DNA from 3 places in the Mesorhizobium sp. M0296 genome. Region 2 is predicted to be linked to each of the others. Evidence: riboswitches for the same ligand, from Rfam matches in the RefSeq annotation. Region 2 holds a riboswitch; each other region holds the start of a gene.
What was found. Region 2 has a riboswitch for cobalamin ahead of NKI97_RS29355 (DUF1636 family protein). Riboswitches for the same ligand answer to the same signal wherever they lie in the genome.
Positions count from the first base shown of each region.

Region 1: another riboswitch for cobalamin. It lies ahead of NKI97_RS12185 (CbtB domain-containing protein); the one in region 2 lies ahead of NKI97_RS29355 (DUF1636 family protein).
Region 3: another riboswitch for cobalamin. It lies ahead of metE (5-methyltetrahydropteroyltriglutamate--homocysteine S-methyltransferase); the one in region 2 lies ahead of NKI97_RS29355 (DUF1636 family protein).

Region 1 is NZ_JAMYRZ010000010.1:44,422-46,614, forward strand. It holds gene NKI97_RS12180 (SRPBCC family protein) at 38-463, opposite strand; cobalamin riboswitch at 553-750, shown strand; gene NKI97_RS12185 (CbtB domain-containing protein) at 787-966, shown strand; gene NKI97_RS12190 (CbtA family protein) at 982-1,764, shown strand; gene cobU (bifunctional adenosylcobinamide kinase/adenosylcobinamide-phosphate guanylyltransferase) at 1,757-2,193, shown strand, end outside.
Region 2 is NZ_JAMYRZ010000043.1:15,978-18,170, reverse strand. It holds gene NKI97_RS29360 (winged helix-turn-helix domain-containing protein) at 1-303, shown strand, start outside; gene NKI97_RS35560 (hypothetical protein) at 370-702, shown strand; cobalamin riboswitch at 983-1,186, shown strand; gene NKI97_RS29355 (DUF1636 family protein) at 1,225-1,659, shown strand; gene cobW (cobalamin biosynthesis protein CobW) at 1,656-2,193, shown strand, end outside.
Region 3 is NZ_JAMYRZ010000016.1:40,001-42,193, reverse strand. It holds partial or broken gene NKI97_RS17130 (MFS transporter) at 1-237, shown strand, start outside; cobalamin riboswitch at 749-949, shown strand; gene metE (5-methyltetrahydropteroyltriglutamate--homocysteine S-methyltransferase) at 1,045-2,193, shown strand, end outside.

The DNA.
Region 1 (2,193 bases), on a different contig from region 2:
GCCTGCTGGCGGCGGCCTGCGGCTTCGTCACCTGGCGCTATCTGCCCAAATCGCTTTGATGTGCGAGCGCCGCATGGCGCTCGCGCACCCAGCTGTGGAAGCGGTGCAAGTCGTATTCCTCGGGCATCAGCACGCCGGCCTTGTGGCGCATCGAGCGCAGGCCCATCTGGTTGACCTCGCAGATATCAGCATCCTCCTCCAGCACCTGGGTACCGAAGGCGACAATGTTGTCGATATCCGCGGCCGGATCGGCGAGCGCTTCGCGTCGCGGCAGACGAGCAGCCAGTTGCGATACCAGATGGCCTCGAGATCGCGCTGATAGGCTGCGATGTCCCAATAGGCTGTTTGACGGCAGCGTCGGCTCGGGCCGCGTCAGGCCGTTGTAGGGATCGCTTGTTCGGGCTGGGTTGCATGCCGGCTTCCTCCCCACCGCCAGCCGACACCCGGCTGCGAAAATTGTCAATCGCGGCGCCGGTCTGCGAACTTGGCGAGGCGGCGCATTCGCCACACGATCCGGCGGAATTTGGTTTGCCGGGCGCGGCGATTCTGCCTATAGTCGCTGATGTCGTCGGTTCCGTTTGGAACCAAGAGGGAATGCGGTGCGGGCGAAATTGTTTGCCCAATGCCGCGGCTGCCCCCGCAACTGTGTGCGGTAGTCCTCTCCATATGCCACTGAAGGTTCGCCTTCGGGAAGGTGGGGAAGGGCGCTGATCCGCGAGCCAGGAGACCTGCCGGCGACAGGAAACTGACTTCTATGCCCTCGGGTGGAGGGCGAAAGGACAAGACATGAATACCGCTTCCGTTTCGCTCGGCGCTTCCGCCTCCTCGCAGTCGCGTCTCATGCAGCTGGCGCTTGCTGCATTCCTCGGCATTTTCGTCATGGGCTTTGTCGGCTTCTCGCATATCGATGCGGTCCACAATGCCGCGCACGACTATCGCCATTCGATGGGCTTTCCCTGCCACTGACAAGGGGCTGACATCATGACACTGTTTCGCAACGTCGTGTTCATCGCGGCGATCGCAGGGCTTGTGGCCGGCGTGGCTCTCGCCTGCATGCAAGCCTATGCCACGGTGCCGCTCATCCTGAAGGCGGAAATCTACGAACAGGCCGGCGGCGGCCATGACCATGCCGCGGCACCTGCGGCACCGGCCGAAAACGCCGCGGGCACGACGGCTATGAGCAGCGCCGCGCCGGCACCGGCTGAAGCAATGGCTCCGGCGGAAGGCGAAGGCTGGGCGCCGGCCGACGGTTTCGAACGCTTCGCCTTCAGCGTCGTTGCCAATATCGTCACCGGCATCGGCTTCGCGCTGGTCCTGGTCGCGGTTTCGGAATTCGCCGGCGGCATCGGCAACTGGCGCCAGGGCGTGTTCTGGGGGCTTGCCGGCTTTGCCGTGTTCACGCTGGCGCCGGGCCTCGGCCTGCCGCCGGAACTGCCGGCGATGCCGGCGGCCGACCTTGTCCAACGCCAGATATGGTGGTGGGCAACAGTGGTGGCGACAGCGGCCGGTCTCGGCCTTATCGTCTTCCGCAGATCGCTGCCGCTGGTGGCTCTTGCCGTGGCGTTGATCGTTGCGCCGCATATCGTCGGCGCGCCGCAGCCCGATAGCTTCGAAACGGCGATCCCGGAAGGCCTGCACCACCAGTTCTTGGTGGCGGTGACGCTGACCAATCTGGTGTTCTGGCTGGTGCTCGGCGCGGTCGTCGGCGTGGTGCGCGGACGCTTCACGGGCACGGCGACCAGCCTGCGCGACAGCTTTGCCTGACCGCGCTGCCGGGGCACTGACCCTGGTCATCGGCGGTGGGCGCTCCGGCAAGAGCGCGCATGCCGAGAGGCTGGTAACGGCCTGTCCGGCGCCGTGGAGCTATATTGCCACCGCGCAAGCCTATGACGAGGAGATGCGCCAGCGCATCGCGCTGCACCGCTCGCGGCGCGGCGCCGGCTGGACGACCATCGATGCGCCGCTCGACCTTGCCGGCGCGATCGGAGCGCTGCCTGACGGCCAGCCGGTGCTGATCGACTGCCTGACGCTGTGGCTGACCAACCATATGCTGGCCGACCATGATGTCGAGGCCGAATGCCGGAGGCTGGCCGATGTGTTGTCGCGGCCGCGTGGGCCGTGGTTCGTGGTGTCCAACGAGGTCGGCCAGGGCATCGTGCCGGACAATGCGCTGGCAAGACGGTTTCGCGACGC
Region 2 (2,193 bases):
TTCGATTTCCACTACCGCATCGAGATCTACACGCCGGCCGAAAAGCGCCGGTATGGCTATTATGTGCTGCCATTCCTGCTCGGCGACAGCATCGTCGGGCGCGTTGACCTCAGGGCCGACCGCCCGGCCGGCGTACTGCGCGTCCATGCCGCCTATGCGGAGCCCGGCGCCTCGCTGCAAACCGCAGCCGAACTCTTCGAGGAATTGAAGCAGATGCAGGGCTGGCTCGGGCTTGAGCGCATCGAGGTGACAGCTGCCGGCGACCTTGGCCAGCCGCTAGCGGATGTTGCCGCCGTAGGGTAGTGGGCAGTTTGAAATTTCGGAGATTTTCTACCTGCGCTTTGGCTAGCTCTACGCTATGATCGAGAAATGGCTACACCGGACAGGTCGCACGTAGAAATCGTTCAAAACGGAATATGGCATTTGAGCCCCGTCGAGGACGTCGCCGGAATGAACGGCGGCGTGCGATGCGCTTCATGCAAGCAGCTGGGTAAGGTGCACAGAGCATCGGTCAATGGCATGCGCGCACATTTCGAGCATCACCAAGCCAACCCGGAATGCGAACTCAGCTACCGCAGTCCTGCTAGCAAAGCAATACGATGGCCAAGCACCCCAAGCGCCCACGCGATCCCAACGAACTCGCACAGGCAAGCTTTGGGAGATCGGCGACATTGTGGCGTTGATCGCGGGGAAGGAAGCTGAAAATCCTATGGTGCGTGGCCCTTATGAAAAGCGTTATAACTATCCGCCGTCGAACTAAGTTTGTCCTCTTGGCGGTCCTCGTAGTTCTCGTATTTGCCGGCTATTCCGAGCGTTACAGGCTGGGTCAGCACCTATGCCGCAACTTCATAGATACCTGGATTGAAAGGAGCGGATACATATTGTGCTATCGCGCTCCATAGCGTGGCGCGGACTCACGTCGGAATTTCAAACTGATCCATTACCCGCCATAGACGTGCGTTGACACGACTACCCCCACAAGCCTAAATCCGTTCCAGACGGTCCCCTGCCCGCAACGGCAAGGGCCAAGAGGGAATGCGGTGCGAAATCTCGATTTCAAATCCGCGGCTGTCCCCGCAACTGTAAGCGACGAGCCAAGGCCGAAAACCACTGGGATGTTCCCGGGAAGGCGGCACCCAGGCGATGACCCGCGAGCCAGGAGACCTGCCGTCTAGGACATAAGAATCCGATCGCCTGGCGGGTTTTCCGGGCAAGGAGCCTGATTTGGAACGCGACAGCAGTTTTCCGGCTGAGACAGCGGATTTATTGTCCGGCCTTGGTGATTCCCCGGCCGGCGTTACCGTCATCGTCTGCTCGTCATGCCGTGACGAGACCGGTTCGGACGCTCATCCGCGCGCCGGCGAACTGCTCGCAGAGGACACGCGCCGCGCCGCTTCCAGCGAAAACATCAAAATCCGCACCGTCGAATGCCTCGGCAATTGCAAGCGCCGGCTCAGCGCGGCCATGCTGCGCGACGGCTGCTGGAGTTACGTCTTCGGTGATCTGACCACGACCAGCGGCGCCGATCTCGTCACCGGGGCAAAGCTGTTTGCCACCTCGACGGATGGGCTCATTCCTTGGCGCGGCCGTCCCGATTGCCTGAAGCGCGGCCTTGTTGCCCGCATCCCTCCCCTCGACCTTTTGAAGGACCTGACATGACCGCTGCCTCCCTTTCACGCGTTTCCTGCACCGTGGTCACCGGCTTTCTCGGCGCCGGCAAGACGACGTTGATCCGCCATTTGCTCGAAAACGCCAAAGGCAAGCGCCTGGCCATCATCGTCAACGAGTTCGGCGACATCGGCATCGACGGCGAGATTCTGAAGGGCTGCGCCATCGACACCTGCCCCGAGGAAAACATCGTCGAGCTGGCCAATGGTTGCATCTGCTGCACCGTCGCCGATGATTTCGTACCGGCGCTGGACCAGATCCTGTCGCTGACGCCGAGGGTCGACCACATCCTGATCGAGACATCCGGCCTCGCTTTGCCCAAGCCGCTGGTCCAGGCCTTCCAGTGGCCGTCGGTGAAAAGCCGCGTGACGGTGGACGGCGTCATTGCCGTGGTCGACGGACCGGCGCTGGCTGATGGCCGCGTAGCCAACGACATGGACGCCCTGCAGGCCCAGCGCGCGCAGGACGAGACGCTCGACCATGACGATCCGGTCGAGGAAGTGTTCGAAGACCAGCTCGCCTGCG
Region 3 (2,193 bases), on a different contig from region 2:
GGCACCAGACAATGGGCGTTGCTGCGTGACCTGGAAAAGCCCGAACTATGGACCGAGTGTTATCACGTGCCAACCTGGGTCGAATATGTTCGCCACAACAACAGGCAGACCCAGGATGACGCCGAAATCGTTGCGCGCCTGGAAGCGCTGCACCGTGGCGATTGCCCGCCCAAGACGCATTACAAGATCGAACGCCAAACCGTGCGCGTGCACGACGATTTGCCGCTCAGGCCTCACTCGGGACAGGACTTGAGCTGGCCCGATGGTTTGCGCGCGGTTACCTTGAGCCGGTGGCTGCGAACGAGCAGTTCGAGACGTCGGCCTCGATCCTCCGCAACACGGCGCTGCACCGGGCCTCGGGTGCTCCCCTCAAAATCGTTGTGTCGTGTCACCGAGGGCATTACGGCCAACCCGTTCCAAATGGGCAACAGCCTCGCCATTGAGTCGAATGTGGTCGCGAGCAGATCACCAAAGAGGCGGTCGGAACCTTGGAGCCGAAGTTCGATGCCGAGATGGCGTTCGCATGATGCGGCAAGCAGCACCACGGCCTTGCCGGTATGTTTGCCGCCGGCAGCCGACGAACTCCTATCCTCCTGGACCGCTGTGCGTCATTGCTTTGATTTACCGGCCGCTCAAGGCTTCCACAGTTTTCGCTTTCGAGGCGACTTTTGGGAACATACCAACGGAAATTTAACATAACGACATAAACATTTCTTTATGCGGCATTGACTAAGAAGCGAACTGCTGTAATTGTCTCCCGTGTCGTGGTTCTCCGTACGGCGCTGCCGCAGCGGAGCTAAGAGGGAAGCCGGTGCGATGCCGGCGCTGCCCCCGCAACTGTTAGCGGCAAGCCAACCCCACTCATGTCACTGAGGCGAATAGCCTTGGGAAGACGGGTAGAGGCTATGACCCCGCGAGCCAGGAGACCTGCCACGGCGAATTACGTCCACGGGCGGGGTGTCTCGGTGGCCGCTGCAGCCTGGCGTTCGTGCCGACCTGCTAGCGCCTTCCTTGTCACCGACGCCCCAACCATCGGGGTATGGCATGACTGTCTCTCAGCAAATTCCTGTAGCAACGCTCGGCGTGCCGCGCTTCGGTCGTCGGCGAGAACTGAAATTCGCGCTTGAAAGCTACTGGTCCGGAAAATCGTCCGCTGCCGACCTTCTCACGACGGCGAAGGCGCTCCGTGCCGCTAGCTGGGAGGAGCAGCGCGATCGCGGCGTGTCGAAAATCCCGTCGAACGACTTCTCGCTTTACGACCATGTGCTCGACACCGCAGCCATGGTCGGCGCCCTTCCGTCCCGTTACGCCTGGAATGGCGGCGAGATCCCACTCGACATCTACTTCGCCATGGCGCGCGGCAACCAAGGTCAGACGGAGGATTGCGGGCACGGTGGTCACCAGCATGCGGCTTATCGGCCTGGTGTAACCGCGATGGAAATGACCAAGTGGTTTGACACCAACTATCATTACATTGTGCCGGAACTAGACGATGATCAGACGCTCGCCCTTTCGTCGACGAAGCCGGTTGATTACTTCCTCGAGGCTAAAGCCCTGGGCATTCACACACGCCCAGTCATCCTTGGACCGGTCACCTTCCTCAAGCTGGCGAAATCGCCTGCCGAAGGCTTCGATCCCATCGCGCTCCTACCACGGCTTCTGCCCGTCTACGAGCAACTCCTGCGGAGCTTGAAGCTGTCGGGTGCCGATTGGGTGCAGATCGATGAGCCAGCGCTTGTCCTCGATCTGAACCCGAACGAACGAGCTGCGTTCGAATTCGCCTATGGCCACCTGTCAAAAGCCGCGCCCGAGTTGAAAATCATGCTGGCTACCTATTTCGGGCCCCTGGGAGACAATCTCGAAACCGCGGTTTCTCTGCCCCTGGCCGGGCTGCATATTGATCTCGTGCGCGCTCCCGAGCAGCTGGAAACGGTGGGTCGGCTCGCACCGAAGGATCTGGTGCTCTCGCTTGGCTTGATCGATGGCCGCAACGTCTGGCGTGCGAACCTGCCCGCCATTCTCGACCGCATCAAACCGATCGTCGCCGGCTGGCCCTTGGACCGCGTCGAGATCGCGCCTTCGTGCTCGATGCTGCATGTGCCGATCGACCTGCGCATGGAGACAGAACTCGACGCCGACATCAGGTCGTGGCTCGCCTTCGCGGCCCAGAAGACCGACGAGTTGGTGTTGCTT